3 regions of the Streptomyces sp. NPDC058279 genome follow, and region 2 is predicted to be linked to each of the others. Evidence: riboswitches for the same ligand, from Rfam matches in the RefSeq annotation. Region 2 holds a riboswitch; each other region holds the start of a gene.
The links. A riboswitch is a leader RNA that binds a small molecule or an ion and turns the genes downstream of it on or off. The one in region 2 is predicted to bind cyclic di-AMP.
Positions count from the first base shown of each region.

Region 1: another riboswitch for cyclic di-AMP. It lies ahead of ACFVXJ_RS27130 (transglycosylase family protein); the one in region 2 lies ahead of ACFVXJ_RS13035 (LysM peptidoglycan-binding domain-containing M23 family metallopeptidase).
Region 3: another riboswitch for cyclic di-AMP. It lies ahead of ACFVXJ_RS14870 (M23 family metallopeptidase); the one in region 2 lies ahead of ACFVXJ_RS13035 (LysM peptidoglycan-binding domain-containing M23 family metallopeptidase).

Region 1 is NZ_JBHVYA010000019.1:106,432-113,464, reverse strand. It holds gene ACFVXJ_RS27150 (exopolyphosphatase) at 1-85, opposite strand, end outside; gene ACFVXJ_RS27145 (DUF501 domain-containing protein) at 82-621, opposite strand; gene ACFVXJ_RS27140 (septum formation initiator family protein) at 675-1,163, opposite strand; gene eno (phosphopyruvate hydratase) at 1,276-2,571, opposite strand; gene ACFVXJ_RS27130 (transglycosylase family protein) at 2,878-3,582, opposite strand; cyclic di-AMP (ydaO/yuaA leader) riboswitch at 3,586-3,754, opposite strand; gene ACFVXJ_RS27125 (transglycosylase family protein) at 4,031-5,086, opposite strand; gene ACFVXJ_RS27120 (cytochrome P450) at 5,201-6,475, opposite strand; gene ACFVXJ_RS27115 (globin domain-containing protein) at 6,591-7,033, shown strand, end outside.
Region 2 is NZ_JBHVYA010000005.1:249,529-256,561, forward strand. It holds gene ACFVXJ_RS13015 (1-hydroxy-2-methyl-2-butenyl 4-diphosphate reductase) at 1-262, shown strand, start outside; gene hpnH (adenosyl-hopene transferase HpnH) at 268-1,299, shown strand; gene ACFVXJ_RS13025 (aspartate aminotransferase family protein) at 1,296-2,699, shown strand; gene ACFVXJ_RS13030 (tyrosine-protein phosphatase) at 2,720-3,526, opposite strand; cyclic di-AMP (ydaO/yuaA leader) riboswitch at 3,885-4,054, shown strand; gene ACFVXJ_RS13035 (LysM peptidoglycan-binding domain-containing M23 family metallopeptidase) at 4,059-5,048, shown strand; gene ACFVXJ_RS13040 (SGNH/GDSL hydrolase family protein) at 5,212-5,997, shown strand; gene ACFVXJ_RS13045 (MBL fold metallo-hydrolase) at 6,188-7,033, shown strand, end outside.
Region 3 is NZ_JBHVYA010000006.1:261,664-268,696, reverse strand. It holds gene ACFVXJ_RS14885 (DNA topoisomerase (ATP-hydrolyzing) subunit A) at 1-908, opposite strand, end outside; gene ACFVXJ_RS14880 (M16 family metallopeptidase) at 1,285-2,655, shown strand; gene ACFVXJ_RS14875 (M16 family metallopeptidase) at 2,676-4,043, shown strand; cyclic di-AMP (ydaO/yuaA leader) riboswitch at 4,243-4,401, shown strand; gene ACFVXJ_RS14870 (M23 family metallopeptidase) at 4,414-5,211, shown strand; gene ACFVXJ_RS14865 (GntR family transcriptional regulator) at 5,459-6,124, shown strand; gene ACFVXJ_RS14860 (HPr family phosphocarrier protein) at 6,362-6,643, opposite strand; gene ACFVXJ_RS14855 (GNAT family N-acetyltransferase) at 6,828-7,033, shown strand, end outside.

The DNA of each region.
Region 1 (7,033 bases), on a different contig from region 2:
CGAACCCACCCGTCGCGGCGTCACAGTCCGCGACCAGCAGCCGGATGGAGTTCGTACCGCAGTCGATGCCCGCCACCCGGGTCACCGCGACGACTCCTTCTCACCCGTGCACGGCGTGACACAGGGCCCCTTGGCCCACCACTCCGGCAGCATCGCCAACGCCTCGTCGCCGAACGGGTTCACCCCGGGCCCGGCCGCGAGCGAGTGGCCGACCAGGACGTGCAGGCACTTCACCCGGTCCGGCATGCCACCGGCGCTCGGGAAGCCCTGGAGCACCTCGATGGCGTCGCGGCGGGTGATGTAGTCCTCGTGCGCGGCCCGGTAGGCCGCGGCCAGCTCCGGGTCCTCGGCGAGTCGGGCCTGCATCTGCTTCATCACGCCGTTGGCCTCCAGCGTGCCGATCGCACCGGCGGCGCGGGGGCAGGTCAGGTAGTACAGCGTCGGGAAGGGGGTGCCGTCGGGGAGCCGGGGCGCGGTCTCCACGACGTCCGGCTGCCCGCAGGGGCAGCGGTGGGCGATGGCGCGCAGGCCGCGCGGCGGGCGGCCGAGCTGCTGCTCGAACGCCTCGATGTCCGCGGCGGTCGGCTCGGTGCGGTCGGTCTGGGGCGGGGGCGTCTGCATGCCTGGAGTGCGTCTCTTCGTTTCGTAAGGGTGGTCTGGGTCAGTCGCCGGGGTCAGTCGCCGGGCCGGTCGGCCTTGTCGACGCCGTCCCAGACGTTCGAGTACCAGGGCCGGTCGGAACCGGCCTGCCCGGTGCGGCGGTGCTCGGCGGCCTCGGCACCGGGGTCGTTCATGATGTAGCCGACCTCGCCGGGGCGCAGGAAGTGCAGGTGCTTGCGCGCCTGCTGCTCGGCGTAGGCCGGGTCCTGCCAGCGGGCCTTCTCGTCACGCAACTGTTCGAGGCGCTTGCGCGCGCCGTCGGCGGCCCGCTGCTGGTCCGCGATCTCCGAACGCTGGGACACGTACTGGCGCATCGGGTACGCGAGGGCGACGACCAGCGTACAGAGGACGAGCACCAGCAGCGCCGCCCGGCCGGTGAGCCGGCTGCGGCGGACCTGGCGGCGCGACTGCGAGCGGTAGACGTGGGCGGCGGTCCGCTCGCCGAGCTGCTTGAGCCTGGTCGCGGTCGAGAAGGTGGAGAACCGATCCCGGTTCCCGGCCATGGTCCCGCCTCCCCTTCGCACGCGGTACGCAATACGTCCCCGCACACGGTACGGGACCGAGTGCGGGGACGTACGGAGGCCGGCGCCGCGAGGCGCTCATTGGCCCTGGTGCCTACTGGTCCGCGAAACGGAACCGGGGGAAGGCCGAGCGGCCCGCGTACACGGCGGCGTCGTCGAGGATCTCCTCGATGCGCAGCAGCTGGTTGTACTTGGCGACGCGGTCCGAGCGGGCCGGGGCGCCGGTCTTGATCTGGCCGCAGTTCACGGCGACGGCGAGGTCGGCGATGGTGACGTCCTCGGTCTCGCCGGAGCGGTGCGACATCATGCACTTGAAGCCGTTGCGCTGGGCCATCTCGACGGCGTCCAGGGTCTCGGTCAGCGAACCGATCTGGTTGACCTTGACGAGCAGGGCGTTCGCGGAGCCCTCCTCGATGCCGCGCGCCAGGCGCTCCGGGTTGGTGACGAAGAGGTCGTCGCCGACGATCTGGACCTTGGCGCCCAGGCGGTCGGTGATGGTCTTCCAGCCGGCCCAGTCGTCCTCGAACAGCGGGTCCTCGATGGAGACCAGCGGGTACGCCTCGACGAGCTCGGCGTAGTAGTCGGTCATCTCGGCGGCCGAGCGGGACTGGCCCTCGAACTCGTACTTGCCGTCCTTGTAGAACTCGGACGCCGCGACGTCGAGCGCGAGCGCGATGTCCTTGCCCGGGGTGTAACCGGCCTGCTTGATGGCCTCGATGATGAGGTCGAGCGCGGCGCGGTTGGACTCCAGGTTCGGGGCGAAGCCGCCCTCGTCGCCCAGACCGGTGGAGAGGCCCTTGGTGTGCAGGACCTTCTTGAGGGTGTGGTAGACCTCCGCGCCCCAGCGCAGCGCCTCGGAGAAGGACTCCGCGCCGATCGGGGCGATCATGAACTCCTGGATGTCGACGTTGGAGTCGGCGTGCGACCCACCGTTGAGGATGTTCATCATCGGGACGGGCAGCAGGTGCGCGTTCGGGCCGCCGAGGTAGCGGAAGAGCGGCAGGTCCGACGCCTCGGACGCGGCGTGCGCGACGGCGAGGGAGACGCCGAGGATGGCGTTGGCGCCGAGCGAGCCCTTGTTGTCGGTGGCGTCCAGGTCGAACATGGCCTGGTCGATCAGCCGCTGCTCGGTGGCGTCGTAGCCGACGAGCTCCGGGCCGATCTGCTCGATGACGGCGAGGACGGCCTTCTCGACACCCTTGCCCATGTAACGGTTGGGGTCACCGTCACGGAGCTCGATGGCCTCGAATGCACCGGTGGAGGCGCCGGACGGGACTGCAGCACGGCCGGTGCTGCCATCGTCGAGGCCCACCTCGACCTCGACCGTGGGGTTGCCTCGGGAGTCCAGGATTTCCCGGGCTACGACGACGTCGATGGACGGCACGAGCATCTCCTTCTGGGATGTGACGCTGGGTGTGCGGTGGCAGGGGGCCGTGGGACGGCCCTGCCGACTAGAGCCTAACCGGCTCCGGGCACTGGACCGGCCGACCGCCCGGGTCCTGGGACGAAAAAGCGGCCGTACGCCTGCTTTCCCGGACAAAGGGACCGCCCGTGGACCGCCTCCCGGCCGTGGTCCGGCCCGGATCCGGCCGCGATCCAGCCATGATCCGGTCCGATCCGGCCGCGGACGCGCCACCGCCCGGCGCGTGGAGGGGTACGCGCCGGGCGGTGGTCGGACTCGGTGTCACCCGAGGTTTCAGCTCAGCTTCAACTTCTGGCCCGGGAAGATCAGGTCGGCGTCGGAGACGATGTCCTTGTTCAGCTCGAACAGCTTCTCCCAGCCGCCCTTGACGGCGTTCGCCTCGGCGATGGTGCCCAGGGTGTCGCCCTCCTTGACCTCGTACGAGCCGTTGCCCGTCTTCGGGGCCTCGGTCTTCGGGGCGGCCTTGGGGGCGGCCTCGGAGCGCTCGGAGCGGGTGACCGGGGCCTCGGGCCGCTTGGTCTCCTTCTTCGGCGCCGGGGCGGCCTTGGTCTCGACCTTCGGCTTGGCGGGCTTGGGGGTCTCGGCCGAGCCGCCGCCGCTGTACGAGGAGTTCGACAGGCCCACGCCACAGGACGGCCACGCACCCTTGCCCTGGCCCTTGAGGACCTTCTCGGCGATGGCTATCTGCTGGGCCTTGGAAGCCTGGTTGGCCTGCGCGGCGTACGCCTTGCCGCCGTAGGCGGCCCAGGTGGAGGACGTGAACTGCAGGCCGCCGTAGAAGCCGTTGCCGGTGTTGATGGCCCAGTTGCCGCCGGACTCGCACGCCGCGACGCGGTCCCACTCGGCGCCGGTCGCGGCGCTGGCGGAGCCGGCCGCCATGAGGGGCGCGGCGACGGCGACACCGGTGACACCGGCGAGCGTGACGATGCGGGTGGCCTTGGAGGCGCGGCGGTGCTTGCCCTTGCCGGAAAGCAGCATGGAGTTTCTCCTCACCGACGCCTACGAGGTGAGCTGTCGGGTTCGGGCGAGTGAGTTGCCCGGCCGCGCGACCAGCGCGCGGCTTAACCCCTAGCCGGTGTGACCGTCTCTCGACGGCCGCTCCCGGCGCTTACCTTGGTTCCCCCGCTCCTGCCTTCGGCGCTTGACGCGACGACTGTTCTCTCCGTCCGCCGGCAGGATTCGGCGATGCGGTCGAAGAGGCCCGCGGTGGCGAGCGATTCAGAAGGTAGACAGGTCTCTCCCCGATGTTCAACGAGGGACATCGGGGAGAAATCGACCTGCTTGCGTTCCGCTTAGGGGCGTTTTCGCAGGTGAGGGCGGGGTTTGCGGGAGCTTCGGTACCAGACACGCCAGTTGACCGGAAGAGACGCATGTCTCACTTGCGGATAACGGGCATTCAGCTCTTTACGCATGCCCGAAGTGCCCGTTATTTCTTGGTTAGATCCAGATTCTGACCGGGCTTGATGAGGTCGGCGTCCTTGCCGATGACCTGCTCGTTGGCCGCGTAGAGCGCGTTCCAGCCCCCCTTGAGCCCCTTGGCGTCCGCGATGGCGGTCAGGCTGTCGCCCGCCTTCACCGTGTACGTGGGGTCCGACGCGGCGTCAGTGGCCGCGGGCGTCTCCACCGCCGCCGGGCCGCGGTGCTTGCCGCCGCCCGCCGTGGCGGAGTCGGTGGTGGGCGCGTTCGACGTGGCGGACGGGGTCCCGGTGGTCGGGTCGGCCGGCGTGGAGGGGGTTCCGGACGGGGACGGCGTGACCGGGGTCGTCGGGGTTCCCGAGACGTCGCCGGGGCCGGTCGGGGTCGTCGGGGTCGTCGGCGCCGTGCCGGTCTGGTCGCCGGGCTGGGTCGGTGTCGTCGTCGGCAGGTCCGGATCGGGCATGACGGGCAGTCCGCTGTTGGGGGCGAGCGGCGCGATGGGCAGCGTGAACGGCGCCGTGGCGGACGGGCTCGGGGCGCCGGCGGCCGGGGCGGCCGGGGTGGGCGCGCCGAAGTCGGTGGCGGGGTCGCCCGCGTCGGTGCCCGGCACCGCGTCGTCGGGGCGGGAGGGACTGGGGGCGACCTGCCGCGGGGTCCCCAGTGCGCCCGGGTCCACGTTCGCGGCGGGGCCGTCCTTCACCAGCCCGGACGACGCCGCGCACAGCGGCCACGCCTGGGGGCCCTGGGACGCCAGCACCCGCTCGCCCACGGCTATCTGCTGCGACCGGCTGGCGAGGTCGGGACGCGCCGCGAACTCCCGGCCGCCGGCGCTGTTCCACTGGTCCTGGGTGAACTGCAGTCCGCCGTAGGCCCCGCTGCCGAAGTCCGCGCTCCAGGTACCGCCGCTCTCGCATTCGGCGACGCTGTCCCACGTGGACGTGTCGGCGGCCGAGGCGTTGGTGGCCGCGAGCAGCGGCAGCGCCAGCGCGGAGCCCGTGACTCCTGCGGTGACGACGAGGGCGGGTACCTGGCGGGGGCGTCTGTGGCGGCCGTTCCCGGAACGCATGTAGTGCACCTTTCGCATAACGGCGGGGTAACGGCAGAACCTAGCCCCCTTCGAACGCATGTCACAAGTTCGGCCGGTAACTGACTGCGGGTCAGGGGCTGTCCCGTTACGCCCTCATGTGTTTCGGGGTGTGAAGCGGACCGGAAGGGTGCGCAGGCCACGCATGATGAGTCCGCCCCGCCACCGCAGGTCCGAAGGTGGAACGGCCAGTTCCAGATCCGGCAGACGCATCAGCAAACTCGCGAGCGCGGTCTGACCTTCGAGCCGGGCGAGCGGCGCGCCGAGGCAGTAGTGGATGCCGTGGCCGTACCCGAGGTGCTGATTGTCACTTCGGGAGAGGTCCAGGGTGTCCGGTTCCGCGAACCGCTCGGGATCGCGGTCGGCCGCCGCGAGGACCACCAGGACCGGGTCGCCGGTGGCGATGTCCTGTCCGCCGAGGACGACGGGCTCGGTGGCGAAGCGCCAGGTCGCGAGCTCCACCGGGCCGTCGTAGCGCAGGAGTTCCTCGACGCCGGTGGCGAGCAGGGCGCGCTCCCCGGCGGCCAGCGACGCCTGGAGGCGCGCGCGCTGGCCGGGGTTCATGAACAGGGCGTGCAGCCCGTTGCCGATCAGGTTGACCGTCGTCTCGAAACCGGCGAAAAGCAGGATGAAAGCCATGGCGGTGGCCTCGGCCTCCGTCAGGTGGTCGCCGTGGTCACTGGCCCGGATCAGGTCCGAGATGAGGTCATCGCCCAGATCATCCCTTTTGCGGTGGATGAGTTCACCGAGGTAGGTGCGCATCTGCTTGACCGAGCGGGCGACACCGCCGCGCGGCCCGCCACCGTGTCGGATCATCATCCCGGCCCAGTCCCGGAAGTCGTCCTGGTCCTCGCGCGGTACGCCGAGCAGCTCGCAGATGGCGTAGATGGGGAGGGGGAACGCGAACTCGTGGATGAGGTCCGCCTCACCCCTGCTCTCGAACCGCTCGATGAGCTGGTCGGTCAGCTCCTGCACCCGCGGGGTGAACGCGGCCACCCTGCGCGGGGTGAACGCCTTCGACACCAGCCGCCGCAACCGGGTGTGGTCCGGCGGGTCGATGTTCAGCAGGTGCGTCATCAGCTCGGCCTTGCGCTCGCCCGGGATGCCGGTCTTGCCCTTGGCGTGCGCCGGCTCCGCGTGGTGCGCCGGGTTCTTGCTGAGCCGCTGGTCGGCGAGGGCCTGGCGGGCGTCGGCGTACCGGGTCACCAGCCATGCCTCGACCCCGCTGGGCAGCTTGGTCCGGTGCACCGGCGCGTGTTCGCGCAGCCAGGCGTACGCCGGGTACGGGTCGGTGGCGAACTCCCAGTCGAACAGGGTGGGGCCCTGGGGGGAGAGGGGGTCTTCGGGGGCTGCGGGAGTCGGCTCGTGCACCCGTCGACCGTATCCCGGCCGCCGGCCCGCACCCGCTATGGGCGGTTCGTCGGGGGCTGGCCGTAGATACCCCTTCGCTTGACCCGGCCGCGTTCGCCGTTCCTACTTCGGTGCTGTGGACGTAAGGATCTTGAAGAGCAGCTTCGCCGTGGTGGAGAGACGCGCCGAACACGCGGCCAGGTTCTTCTACTCCCACCTCTTCTGGCACCACCCCGAGATCCGTACGCTCTTCCCCGCCTCCGGGCAGGAGATGGAGCGGCAGCGGGACCGGCTGTTCGCCGCTCTCACCCATGTCGTCGCGCATCTGGAGAGCGAGTCGCTCCTCCCCTATCTACGCGACCTCGGACGCGACCACCGCAAGTTCCTCGCCGGCCCCGAGGAGTACGAGGCCGTCGGCGCCAGCCTGCTCGCCGCGCTCGCCGAGGCCGCCGGCGAGGCGTGGACCCCGGCCGTGGCGCGGGCCTGGGCGGAGGCGTACCGGCTGATCGCCGGGGTGATGAGCGCCGCGGCCGCGCAGAGCGAGGACCCGCCGTGGTGGGACGCCGAGATCGTGCGCCA
Region 2 (7,033 bases):
CGTCGTACGGGGCCAGGAGCGCGCCCGGCTGCGCGCCACCGGCGCCATCGCCGTCGACATGGAATCCGCGGCCACCCTGTGGACCGCCACCAGCGGCGCGAGCCGTCCGGTTGCGGCCGTCCGGGTGATCGTGGACGCTCCGGAGCATGAGCTCGTCCGAATCGGCACGGTTCGCGGAGGAATATCGGCCTTCCGCGTATTGCGTGCCGTACTGCCCGCGTTTTATGACTGGCACCGTTCTTTGCCGCTCCCCAGGAGGTGAGCCAGATGGCCATGCCGTTGCGACAGTCCATCAGGGTCGGGACCTATCTTCTCGAACAGAAGCTCCGCAAGCGGGAGAAGTTCCCGCTGATCGTCGAGCTCGAACCGCTCTACGCCTGCAACCTGGCCTGCGAGGGCTGTGGGAAGATCCAGCACCCGGCGGGGGTGCTCAAGCAGCGCATGCCCGTCGCCCAGGCCGTCGGCGCCGTGCTGGAGTCCGGGGCTCCCATGGTGTCCATCGCCGGTGGCGAGCCCCTGATGCACCCCCAGATCCATGAGATCGTGCGCCAGTTGGTGGCCCGCAGGAAGTACGTCTTCCTCTGCACCAACGCGATGCTGCTCCGCAAGAAGATCGAGAACTTCACCCCCTCCCCGTACTTCGCCTTCGCGGTGCACATCGACGGGCTGCGTGAGCGGCACGACGAGTCCGTGGCCAAGGAAGGCGTCTTCGACGAGGCGGTGGCCGCCATGAAGGAGGCCAAGAGGCGTGGCTTCCGGGTCACCACGAACTCCACCTTCTTCAACACCGACACCCCGCAGACGATCATCGAGGTGTTGAACTACCTCAACGACGACCTCAAGGTCGACGAAATGATGATCTCGCCCGCCTACGCCTACGAAAAGGCCCCCGACCAGGAACACTTCCTGGGCGTCGAACAGACCAGGGAACTCTTCAAGAAGGCATTCGCAGGCGGCAACCGGCGGCGCTGGCGGCTCAACCACTCGCCGCTCTTCCTGGACTTCCTGGAAGGCAAGGCCGATTTCCCCTGCACCGCCTGGGCCATTCCGAATTACTCGCTCTTCGGCTGGCAGCGCCCCTGCTACCTGATGAGCGACGGATACGTCCCGACGTACCGGGAACTGATCAACGACACCGACTGGAGCAAGTACGGTCGCGGAAAGGACCCCCGCTGCGCGAACTGCATGGCGCACTGCGGGTACGAGCCGACCGCCGTCCTCGCCACGATGGGCTCCCTCAAGGAGTCCCTGCGCGCGGCCAGGGAGACGATCGGCGGCAACCGCGGCACGTCGGCATGACGTCCGCGACCGGCGGGGGCAAGGGCTTCGACCTCGGGGCCCTGCTCGCGGAACGCGGTGCCGAGCGGTACGAGCTGCACGCCCGGCACCTCAACCACCAGCTGCCCCGGATGCTGCGCACCATCGGCTTCGACAAGGTCTACGAGCGGGCCGAAGGCGCCCACTTCTGGGACGCCGAGGGCAACGACTACCTCGACATGCTCGCCGGGTTCGGCGTGATGGGCCTCGGCCGGCACCACCCGGTGGTCCGCCGGGCGCTGCACGACGTCCTGGACGCCCAGCTCGCCGACCTCACGCGCTTCGACTGCCAGCCCCTGCCCGGCCTGCTCGCCGAGAAGCTGCTCTCCCACAGCCCCCACCTGGACCGGGTCTTCTTCGGCAACAGCGGCACGGAAGCGGTGGAGACGGCCCTCAAGTTCGCCCGGTACGCCACCGGACGCCCCAGGGTCCTCTACTGCGACCACGCCTTCCACGGCCTGACCACCGGCTCCCTCTCGGTCAACGGGGAGGGCGGCTTCCGCGACGGCTTCGCGCCCCTCCTCCCCGACACGAAGATCGCGCTCGGCGACCTGGCCGCGCTGGAGCGGGAACTGAAACGCGGCGACGTGGCCGCGTTTGTCGTGGAACCAGTCCAGGGCAAGGGGGTCCTCGCGCCCCCACCCGGTTTCCTGCTCGCCGCGCAGGACCTGTTGCGCCGCCACAAGGCGTTGCTGATCGCCGACGAGGTGCAGACCGGCCTCGGACGTACCGGTGATTTCTACGCGTACCAGAACGAACCGGGAGTGGAACCTGACCTGGTGTGCGTGGCCAAGGCCCTCTCCGGGGGCTACGTACCGGTCGGGGCGACCCTCGGCAAGGATTGGATCTTCAAGAAGGTCTACTCCTCCATGGACCGGGTGCTGGTGCACTCCGCCAGCTTCGGATCCAACGCCCAGGCGATGGCGGCGGGGCTGGCCGTGCTCAGCGTCATGGAGGACGAGGGGATCGTGGCCCGTGCCCGGGCGACGGGCGACCTGCTGCGCGGCCGGCTCGCGGCGCTGGTGGACGAGTACGAGCTGCTGCACGAGGTGCGCGGCCGCGGGCTGATGATCGGCATCGAGTTCGGCCGGCCGTCCTCGCTCGGGCTGCGCAGCCGTTGGACGATGCTCCAGGCGGCCCGCAAGGGGCTCTTCGCGCAGATGGTCGTGGTGCCGCTGCTCCAGAAGCACCGGATCCTCACCCAGGTCTCCGGGGACCACCTGGAGGTCATCAAACTGATCCCGCCGCTGATCATCGACGAGCAGGACGTGGACCGGTTCGTCGGCGCCTTCCGCGAGGTCATGGACGAGGCGCACGGCGGTGGCGCCCTGATGTGGGACTTCGGCAGGACGCTGGTGAAGCAGGCCGTCGGCAACCGCTGACGGCCCGCCCGGCAGTCGCGTCAGTCGAGGAGCCGGTCCCTGAGCCGGCCGAGGGTCGCGGGCGTGAGTCCGAGTCCCTCGGCCAGGTAGGGCTCCACCCCGCCCCAGGTCTCGTCGATCGTCTCGAAGGCCGCGGTCACGAACTCGGCGCGGGCGTCGAAGAGCGGAGCCAACAGCTCCATCACCTCGGGGGAGCGCGCGTCGGCGGAGTCGTCGCCGCGGCGCACCCGGTAGCGGTTGTGCGGGGCGTTCGACTCCAGGTAGTCCGCCACGATCGCCTCGCGCTCGACGCCGAGGGCGAGGAGCGTGACGGCGATCGACAGTCCCGCCCGGTCCTTGCCGGCCGCGCAGTGCATCAGGGCGGGCACGCTGTCCTCGGCGAGCGCGTGTACGACCCGGCTGTGCTCGGCCGTCCGGCCCCTGATGATCGCCCGGTACGAGGTCCGCATCCGGGCGGCGGCCCTGCCCTCGCCCAGGAGCCCCCGGAGCTGACCCAGGTCGCCGTCCCGGACCATGGTCCAGAATTCCCGGCCGTCCGCCGGATCCGTCAGCGGGATGTTCACGTTCCGGACGCCAGGCAGATCGACGTCCGGTCCTTCCAGCGCGTGGTCGGCCCCGTTCCGGAAGTCGAAAACGGTGTGGAGGCCGAGCGAGGACAGGAATTCCACATCGTTTTCGGTGGCATGCGCCAGATGTCCGCTTCGGAAGAGAAGTCCCGACCTGACCCTTCGTCCGTCGGTGGTCGGCAGTCCGCCCACGTCACGGAAATTGCGCACTCCGGACAGTTCGGGCCCGGTGGGTGGGTCGGCGGCTATCTGCTGGGTCACGAGTCGGGTCCTCCGCATCGTCATGGGCCGTCGCGGCCGGGTGGCGGCCGCGACCGTCGGGCCGACGCCACGCTGTCCGAATTAGGTCGGTTGAGAACAACTTGCCGTATCCGGGGGCGAGATCGCGCCGGATCCCGTGAGCCAGATCATACGGTGACCGAGCGTGCCTGATCGCGAAACCCGAATTCCCTTGTCCGGGCGGTTGTTGCGGGGCCGGAATGGACGGAGGGTGACGGGAATTCAGTGGCCTTCTCAAATCTGCTATTCCGTCAGGGAATTCATGGCTTGTTGTGTGTGCCCCCACTCGATTACCTTCGCGATCGATCCGGGTGGACCGCCGAATCCTGCCGCCGCCCGGGAACCGCACCCGACTATTCACGCGCGCGGCAGGAGCGGGGGAACCAGGTAAGCCGCTGTTCCGGATCTTCCCGCCGGAACGGCTCGGGGTGAAGTCGTACACCGCTGCGTACGGCCGGACATCTCCAGTCCGAACCCGACAGCTCACCTCGCAGGCGACGGAGAGGAATTCGTCATGCCCGCACACGGCAAGCACCGCCGCCCGAAGTCCCGTGCCATGTCCCGCGGACTGGCCGCCGCCGGCACCGGTGGCGCCGCCCTGGCGCTCCCGCTGATGGGTGCCGCCGGCGCCCACGCCGCCCCGGCCGCCGCCCCCGCCGCACCGCCCGTCCAGGCCCCGCTGCTCCCGGTTTCCCAGCAGGCCGCGCCCGTCGCGGCCCCGGCGACCGCCCCCGGCGTCTACACCGTCGTCCCCGGCGACTACCTTTCGAAGATCGCCGCCGAACGCCATCTCTCCGGCGGCTGGGAGCGGCTGTACGCCGACAACCGCGAGGCCGTCGGCGCGAATCCCTCCCTCATCCACCCGGGCCTGAAGCTGACCCTCGGCGCCCGCGCGGACCACGACGCGCACGGCGACCACGCCTCCGCCGAGACGGCCTCCCGGGACTCCGGCGCGGCTTCGGCCCCGGCCTCCTCGGACGACTCCTCCACCACGGCTCAGGCACCCTCCGAGCCCGGCTCCGGCAGCGGTTCCGCCGAGGCGCCGCAGGCCGCGCCGTCCGCGCAGGGCTCCGGCTCCGCCGCCGGCACGGTCTCGGCGTCCGGATTCGTCGCCCCGGTCGACGGCGGGACCTCCACCCCGTACAAGCAGGCGGGCAGCATGTGGTCTTCCGGTTACCACACCGGCGTCGACTTCATCGCGAGCACCGGCACCACCGTCAAGGCCGTCGGCGCCGGCACCGTCGTCACGGCCGGCTGGGGCGGCGCGTACGGCAACGAGGTAGTGATCCGGCACGCCGACGGCAAGTACTCCCAGTACGGCCACCTCTCGCAGATCTCCGTCTCGGTCGGCCAGAGCGTCACCGCCGGACAGCGCATCGGACTCTCCGGCGCCACCGGCAACGTGACCGGCCCGCACCTCCACTTCGAGGTCCGCACCGGCCCGGCGTACGGCTCCGACATCGACCCGCTGGCGTACCTGCGCTCCAAGGGCGTCAACGTCTGACGGGCCAGGGCGGGCGCCCGTGGACGCGTGAGGCCGGCACCCCCGAGGTGGTGCCGGCCTCACGCGTTTCTTATTCCTCATGTGCATCGTGGCGTAGATCACGGTCCGTCAAACCCTGCTTACGTTGGCGTAGGTCGCCCGTGGGGGTGAAGGATGTGGTGCTGTGGCAGCGACGACGACGACACTCAAGACCATCGGCTCGTACGCGGCGATCGGGGACAGCTTCACCGAGGGCGTGGGGGACCCGGGACCCGGGGATTCGTACCTGGGCTGGGCGGACCGGCTGGCCGTACTCCTGGCCGACCAGCGGGACGAACACGATTTCCGGTACGCGAACCTGGCCGTCCGGGGGAAGCTCCTCGACCAGATCGTGGCCGTGCAGGTGCCGAGGGCGAAAGCCCTCGCACCCGACCTCGTCACCTTCTGCGCGGGCGGCAACGACATCATCCGCCCGGGAACCGACCCGGACGACGTGGCGGAGCGCTTCGAGGCGGCCGTCGCCGACCTCGCCGGCTCCGTGGGCCGCGTCATGATCACGACCGGCTTCGACACCCGGGGCGTGCCGGTCCTCAAGCACCTCCGGGGCAAGGTGGCGACATACAGCGCGCACGTGCGCGCCATCGCCGACCGGTACGACTGCCCGGTGCTCGACCTCTGGTCCCTCAAGTCCGTGCAGGACAGGCGGGCGTGGGACGCCGACCGGCTGCACCTCTCGCCCGAGGGGCACACCCGGGTGGCGCTGCGCGCGGCCCAGGTCCTCGGCCTGGACGTGCCGGCCGACCCCGACCAGCCGTGGCCGCCGGAGCGACCGCGCGGCTCGGTGGACGTCACGCGGGACAACATCCAGTGGGCGCGCGAGCACCTGGTGCCCTGGATCGGACGGCGGCTGCGCGGCGAGTCCTCCGGGGACCACGTCGAGGCGAAGCGGCCGGACCTGCTGCCGTTGTAGGGCGTACGCGCCGACGGGGGGTCGGGGCGGCGGGGCGGCGCAAGGGGGTCGGGTCGGCGGGAGCGGGGCGGGCGGGGCCGGTGGATCGCGACACGCCGGGGGGCGCGAGCGGAATCCTCGGGGCCCGGTGTGCGTTGGGATGATCGTAGTCACGCACGACCGTCCTGCCCCCATCCTCACAGGAGGCGCCTTGTCCGGCTCCCGTCCCTTGCGTCCGCGGCTGCGTGCCCTGCGACCCGAAGCCTTCGGCGCGGACCCGTCCGGCGCGCGGCTGGAGCGCATCCTGCGCTCGCCCCACTTCGCCGACGGGGTCTTCCAGAACCCGGTGGGGGCCCGGACCAGGCCGTCCGGTTCCATGGCGGAGTTCGCCAAGATCTACTTCCACAAGGAGCAGCGCCTGCGGCGCAGCCCGGGTGCGCCGATCCCGGTCTACCCGACGACGCTGGCCGAGCTGGCCAAGCCGCCGGTGAGCGGGCTACGACTGACCTGGATGGGGCACTCCAGCGTCCTCGCCGAGATCGACGGCCGTCGGGTGCTGTTCGACCCGGTGTGGGGAGAGCGGTGCTCTCCCTTCCCGTTCGCCGGACCGAGGCGGCTGCACCCGGTACCGGTACCGCTGGCCTCGCTGGGCAAGATCGACGTCGTGGTGATCTCGCACGACCACTACGACCACCTGGACCTGCCGACGATCAAGGCGCTCGCCGGCACGGACACGGTGTTCGCCGTCCCGCTCGGCGTCGGAGCCCATCTGGAGCGCTGGGGGGTCCCGGCGGACCGGCTGCGCGAGCTGGACTGGAACGAGAGCACCAAGGTCGCCGGGCTCTCCCTCACCGCCACCCCCGCCCGCCACTTCTGCGGGCGCGGTCTGCGCAACCAGCAGTTCACCCTGTGGGCGTCCTGGGTGGTGGCGGGCGACGCGCACCGGATCTACCACAGCGGCGACACGGGCTACTTCCCGGGCTTCGCGGAGATCGGCGCCGCGCACGGCCCGTTCGACGCCACGATGATCCAGATCGGCGCGTATTCCGAGTACTGG
Region 3 (7,033 bases), on a different contig from region 2:
TTGACGTCGGCGATGCCCTGGAGCTTCTTCGAGCCGACCAGGTCCTTGATCTTCGCGATGACCTTCTCGGGGCCGACCGTGAAGGGCAGTTCGGTGACGACCAGGCCCTTGCGGCGGGCGGTCACGTTCTCCACGGCCACCGTCGCGCGGATCTTGAACGTCCCGCGGCCGTTCTCGTAGGCGTCCTTGATGCCGGACAGGCCCACGATCCGTCCGCCGGTCGGCAGGTCGGGCCCCGGCACGAAGCGCATCAGCGCCTCCAGGTCCGCCTGCGGGTAGCGGATCAAGTGCCGGGCGGCGGCGATGACCTCGCCCAGGTTGTGCGGCGGCATGTTGGTGGCCATGCCGACCGCGATCCCGGAGGCGCCGTTGACCAGCAGGTTCGGGTAGGCGGCGGGCAGCGCCACCGGTTCCCGCTCCTGGCCGTCGTAGTTGGCGGTGAAGTCGACGGTGTCCTCGTCGATCGACTCCGTCATCAGTGACGTGGCGTCGGCCATCTTGCACTCGGTGTAACGCATGGCGGCCGGCGGGTCGTCGTTGCCGAGCGAACCGAAGTTGCCGTGGCCGTCGACCAGCGGCAGCCGCATCGAGAAGGGCTGCGCCATGCGCACGAGGGCGTCGTAGATCGACGCGTCACCGTGCGGGTGCAGCTTGCCCATGACCTCGCCCACGACACGGGCGCACTTCACGTACCCCCGGTCGGGGCGCAGGCCCATCTCGTTCATCTGGTAGACGATGCGGCGGTGCACCGGCTTCATGCCGTCACGGGCGTCCGGCAGGGCACGGGAGTAGATCACCGAGTACGCGTACTCGAGGAAGGAGCCCTGCATTTCGTCGACGACGTCGATGTCGAGGATCTTCTCCTCGAAATCCTCCGGCGGCGGGGTCTTCGTGCTGCGGCGGGCCATCGCTGCGCGGCTCCTTAACCAAGAAAGGTGTGCTCGGGGTCTGACGGTGTGGCGGTCGGTCTGTGCGCGGTCGGTCGGTGTGTCGGCTGACGGTCGGGCGGTCGGGCGGTGTGACGGTCGGGCTCTGGTGGTGATCGGTCCGGCGGGTACGTATCGGGTCTGTCGGTCCGGCCGAGGGGTCCGGCCGGGCGGCCGACCGGTTTCGGCCGGTGCTGACGCGGACCATTGTGGCCCGTGGCACCGACAACGCCGACTCCGACCCCGGGGTGCCCCCGGACGGAGTCGTGGGGAACCCGGGAACTTCTCCGGTCGCCGACGCGCTTGCATACAGTGGCAGGTCTGACAGAAATCTCTGCATCGCGATCGAAGGGACCACATGCCCATGGGTCACACGGCCACAGCTCAGGCCGGCTCCGGCGGCCTGACAGCGACCGAGCACCGGCTGGCCAACGGCCTGCGCGTGGTGCTTTCCGAGGATCACCTGACTCCGGTCGCCGCCGTCTGCCTCTGGTACGACGTCGGCTCCCGCCACGAAGTCAAGGGGCGGACCGGTCTGGCTCACCTCTTCGAGCACCTGATGTTCCAGGGCTCGGCGAGCGTACCGGGCAACGGGCACTTCGAGCTCGTCCAGGGCGCCGGCGGTTCGCTCAACGGCACCACCAGCTTCGAGCGCACCAACTACTTCGAGACGATGCCCGCCCATCAGCTGGAGCTCGCGCTGTGGCTGGAGGCGGACCGCATGGGCTCGCTGCTGGCCGCCCTGGACGAGGAGTCCATGGAGAACCAGCGCGACGTCGTCAAGAACGAGCGCCGCCAGCGGTACGACAACGTCCCGTACGGCACGGCGTTCGAGAAGCTGACCGCCCTCGCCTACCCCGAGGGCCACCCGTACCACCACACGCCCATCGGCTCGATGGCCGACCTGGACGCCGCGTCCCTGGAGGACGCCCGCGCGTTCTTCCGTACGTACTACGCGCCGAACAACGCCGTCCTGTCGGTCGTCGGCGACATCGACCCCGAGCAGACGCTCGCCTGGGTGGAGAAGTACTTCGGCACCATCCCCGCCCACGACGGCAAGCAGCCGCCGCGTGACGGCTCGCTGCCCGAGGTCATGGGCGGCCAGCTCCGCGAGGAGATCGTCGAGGAGGTCCCGGCCCGCGCGCTGATGGCCGCCTACCGGCTTCCGCACGACGGCACCCGCGAGTGCGACGCCGCCGACGTGGCGTTGACCATCCTCGGCGGCGGCGAGTCCTCCCGCCTCCACAACCGCCTGGTCCGGCGCGACCAGAGCGCCGTCGCGGCGGGCTTCGGCCTGCTGCGCCTCGCGGGCGCGCCCTCGCTGGGCTGGCTGGACGTGAAGACCTCCAGCGGGGTCGAGGTGCCCGCCATCGAGGCGGCCGTGGACGAGGAGCTCGCGCGGTTCGCCGCCGAGGGCCCGACGGCCGAGGAGATGGAGCGGGCCCAGGCGCAGCTGGAGCGCGAGTGGCTGGACCGGCTGAGCACGGTGGCCGGCCGCGCCGACGAACTGTGCCGCTTCGCGGTCCTGTTCGGCGACCCGCAGCTCGCCCTGACCGCGGTCGGGCGCGTCCTCGACGTCACCGCCGAGGAAGTGCAGGCCGTCGCCGCGGCCCGGCTGCGGCCCGACAACCGCGCGGTGCTCGTGTACGAGCCGCTCAGCGGAGAGTCCGACGCGTCCGACGAGTCCGACGAGATCGACGACACCCAGAACGAAGGGGCGGAGCAGTGAGCGACACCGCAGCCGTCACGATGACCCTCCACCCGCAGCCGCAGGCCGGCGAGGCCAAGCCCTGGGCCTTCCCGGCCCCCGAGCGCGGCGCGCTGCCCAACGGCCTGACCGTGCTGCGCTGCCACCGCCCGGGGCAGCAGGTCATCGCCGTCGAGATCAACCTCGCCGCACCGCTGGACGCGGAGCCCGAGGGCCTGGACGGCGTGGCCACCATCATGGCCCGCGCCCTGTCGGAGGGCACCGACAAGCACTCCGCCGAGGAGTTCGCCGCCGAGCTGGAGCGCTGTGGCGCCACCCTCGACGCGCACGCCGACCACCCGGGCGTCCGGGTCTCCCTGGAGGTCCCGGCCTCCCGCCTGGCGAAGGCCCTCGGCCTGGTCGCCGAGGCGTTGCGGGCCCCCGCCTTCGCGGACGGCGAGGTCGACCGACTGGTGCGCAACCGGCTCGACGAGATCCCGCACGAGTTGGCCAACCCCCAGCGCCGCGCCGCGAAGGAGCTCTCCAAGGAGCTCTTCCCGTCCGCACTGCGGATGTCCCGGCCCCGCCAGGGCACCGAGGAGACGGTGGCCCGGATCGACTCCGCCGCCGTACGGGCCTTCTACGAGGCCCACGTGCGCCCCTCCACCGCCACCGCGGTGGTCGTCGGCGACCTGACCGGCATCGACCTGGACGCGGTCCTCGCGGACACCCTGGGCGGTTGGACCGGCGGCAACGCCGAGCCGCTGCCCGTCCCCCCGGTGACGGCCGACGACACCGGTCGCGTGATCATCGTGGACCGGCCGGGCGCGGTCCAGACGCAGCTGCTGATCGGCCGCATCGGCCCGGACCGGCACGACCGGGTCTGGGCGGCCCAGGTGCTCGGCACGTACTGCCTGGGCGGCACCCTCACCTCGCGGCTGGACAAGGTGCTGCGCGAGGAGAAGGGCTACACCTACGGGGTGCGCGCGTTCGGCCAGGTGCTGCGCTCCACCGCCGACGGCAAGGGCGCCTCGATGCTCGCCATCAGCGGCTCGGTGGACACGCCCAACACCGGTCCGGCGCTGGACGACCTCTGGACGGTGCTGCGCACCCTCGCGGAGGGCGGTCTGACCGACGTCGAACGGGACGTCGCCGTACAGAACTTGGTGGGCGTGGCCCCGCTGAAGTTCGAGACGGCGGCCTCGGTCGCGGGCACGCTCGCCGACCAGGTGGAGCAGGAACTCCCGGACGACTACCAGGCGCGGCTGTACGCGCAGCTCGCCGCGACCGGCACGGTGGAGGCGACCTCGGCGGTCGTCGCCGCGTTCCCGGTGGACCGGCTGGTCACGGTCCTGGTGGGCGACGCGGCCCAGATCGCGGAGCCCGTACGGGCCCTCGGGATCGGTGAGGTCACCGTCGTCACCAACTGACCTGGCTTTACTCGCCTCTTGGCGCGAGGGGCTCCGGCGGTTTGGCGGCCGGAGTCCCTTTTGCCTGTTTGGTGGTGCGGTTGTTCGTATGCGGTGTGGCGTAGGTAACAAAAGCGCGCGTCTGTTTGGAGATTGACTGAAGATCCGCCTAGCGTCGGGCGTGCTGTCCGTCAGTTGTGCCCGCCGCACCCGCGGCACCGGGCAGCGATCGCCGAGTCCCCGTCAGGCGCGAGCCTGGGGAGCCGGGGACCCACATGCGTCCCTGGGGTGAATCGGACCACCTCGCAAGAGGGGCCCGTAGGAGACCTTCCTGCTCCGAACCCGTCAGCTAACCCGGTAGGCGAGAGGGAAGGAAAGGATCAAACCCTTCATGGCGTTTGGCAGTCGTGCCGCCGGTAAGCACCGTGGTTCCAGCCGTCTGAGCCGCAAGACCGCCGGTTACGCCGGCATAGCCGCCCTCGCCACCACGGGCGTCGTCGGCACCCTGGCCGGTCCCGCGTTCGCCGCGGACAAGGCCGCGGCCCCCTCGATGGAGGACACCGGCCTCAGCGCCGTCGTCGTCGCCGACGAGCTCCAGAGCGAGATCCAGAACCAGGCCGAGTCCCAGCAGCGGGCGGCCGAGGCCACCGCAGCCAAGGCGCAGGCCGAGGCCGACGCCAAGACGCACGCCGCCGAGGCCAAGCGCCTCGCGGAGGCCAAGGCGAAGGCCGAGCGGGACGCCGCCGAGCGCGCGGCCCGCGAGGAGGAGCGCAAGCGCCTCAACACCTTCGTCGCCCCGATCGAGGGCTCGTACGTCAGCACGCAGTACAAGGCGGGCGGCGGCATGTGGTCCTCCGGCAGCCACACGGGCATCGACTTCCACGCCGCCGAGGGCACCACCGTCCACGCCGTGGGCGCGGGCACCGTCGTCGAGGCGGGCTGGGGCGGCGCGTACGGCAACAACGTCGTCATCCGGCACAACGACGGCACGTACACGCAGTACGGACACATGAACTCGCTGAGCGTCTCCGTCGGCCAGCAGGTCACCGCCGGCCAGCAGATCGGCATCTCGGGCTCCACGGGCAACTCCAGCGGCCCGCACCTGCACTTCGAGGCCCGCACCGGCGCCACGTACGGCACGGACATCGACCCTGTGGCGTACCTGCGCTCGCACGGCGTCAACGTCTGACCGTACGACCGGCCCGACGTCGAGCGCCGAAGTACGAGCGGCCCGACGTACGTCCGCACCACTTCCGTCGAAGGCCCCGGCTCACCGAGCCGGGGCCTTCGACGTGTGTCGCCGCACCTCTTCGCCCCCGGCGAATGTTTCGTATTTCCGGCCGCCCTCGGAAATCGTCGCGTGTTGCAATAGAGTCGCAGTACGGTCGTGGCGGCAGCGCCGATAACGGCAGTCGGAATGAGAGCGGAGTCCGGTCTTGCGTATTCCTGCGCACGCGGTATGCACAGCAATTCGTGACGACATCGTCTCCGGGGTCTTCGAACCGGGCGGCAGACTGACCGAAGAGGTCCTCGCCCGCCGGTACGGAGTCTCGCGCGTCCCCGTCCGCGAGGCGCTGCGCACCCTGGAGGCGGAGGGGTTCGTCACCACCCGTCGGCACGCGGGGGCCTGCGTCGCCGAGCCCACCGAACAGGAGGCGGCGGACCTGCTGGAGCTGCGGGCGGTCCTGGAGCCGCTCGCCGCCGCCAGGGCCGCCCGCCGGCGCACCGAGGGCCACCTCAAAGTGCTGCGCGGGCTGGTCAGGCTGGGCCAGGAACGGGCCAGGAGCGGCCGGGGCGAGGATCTGCGCGCCCTGGGCGGCTGGTTCCACGAGACGCTCGCCCAGGCGTCCGCCAGCCCCGGGCTGATCTCCGTGCTGACCCAGACCCGGCACAAGATCGCCTGGATGTACGTGGTGACGGCCCCGGTCCGGCCGGTCGACTCCTGGGCCGAGCACGGCGCGATCGTGGACGCGGTCGCGCGGGGCGACGCGGAGCGCGCCCGGACGCTGACCGGACTGCACGCGGACCGGGCGGCCGGATCCCACCGGCCGAGGGTGAGGACTTCGCAACCTGCCGTAAACACGGCGGGCGGCCGGTATTAACACGATCCGTATACAAAGGGGAGCGATATTCGGCCTCCCGGGCGGCCCCTCGCGCGGGGCGAGAATTCCGGCCTATCGCGCTGCGCGCACGGCGTGAATGCGGTGGCGGTGGCCGATCCGCGAGGATGGATCATTTCCCGCAAGCTGAATTCGGGGTGGAAATGCGACGAAGCCGCGGCGCCCGGTTCACGGGGGCCGCGGCTTCGTCGCGTACGGACGACCGAAGGGTCGCAGGGGTCAGACCGTCTCCGGGAGCTCGTCGAGGCCCTCGGCGACGAGCTTCGCGAGGCGGTCCAGCGCGGCCTCGGCGCCCTCGGCCTCGGAGGCGAGGACGATCTCCTCGCCGCCCTGGGCGCCCAGGCCCAGGACCGCCAGCATGGAAGCGGCGTTGACGGGGTCGCCGCCGGCCTTCGCGATGGTCACCGGGACTCCGGAAGCGGTTGTCGCCCGGACGAAGATCGAGGCGGGACGAGCGTGCAGGCCCTCGGCCCAGCCGACGTTGACGCGGCGCTCTGCCATGGTGATGCCCTTCAGGTTCTTGCGGTTGTCTAGACCAGTCTCTCACGACGCCCGGAATGCCGGGACCTGCCTCCGACCCCGGCCCACGACCGTTCGGCCTTCCCCAGCTTGCACGCATCGGCCCTGATGTGCCTGATGCGCCGCGCACGCGCCACCCGGGTGATGTGCCCCTTAGGGTGTGCCCATGACCATCGAGTCGGACCTCTCGTACCCGGCCCACTGGGAGGCGGACGTCGTCCTGCGCGACGGCGGCACCGCCCGGATCCGGCCCATCACCACCGATGACGCCGGCCGGCTGGTCAGCTTCTACGAGCAGGTCTCCGACGAGTCGAAGTACTACCGCTTCTTCGCTCCCTACCCCCGGCTCTCCGACCGCGACGTGCGCCGTTT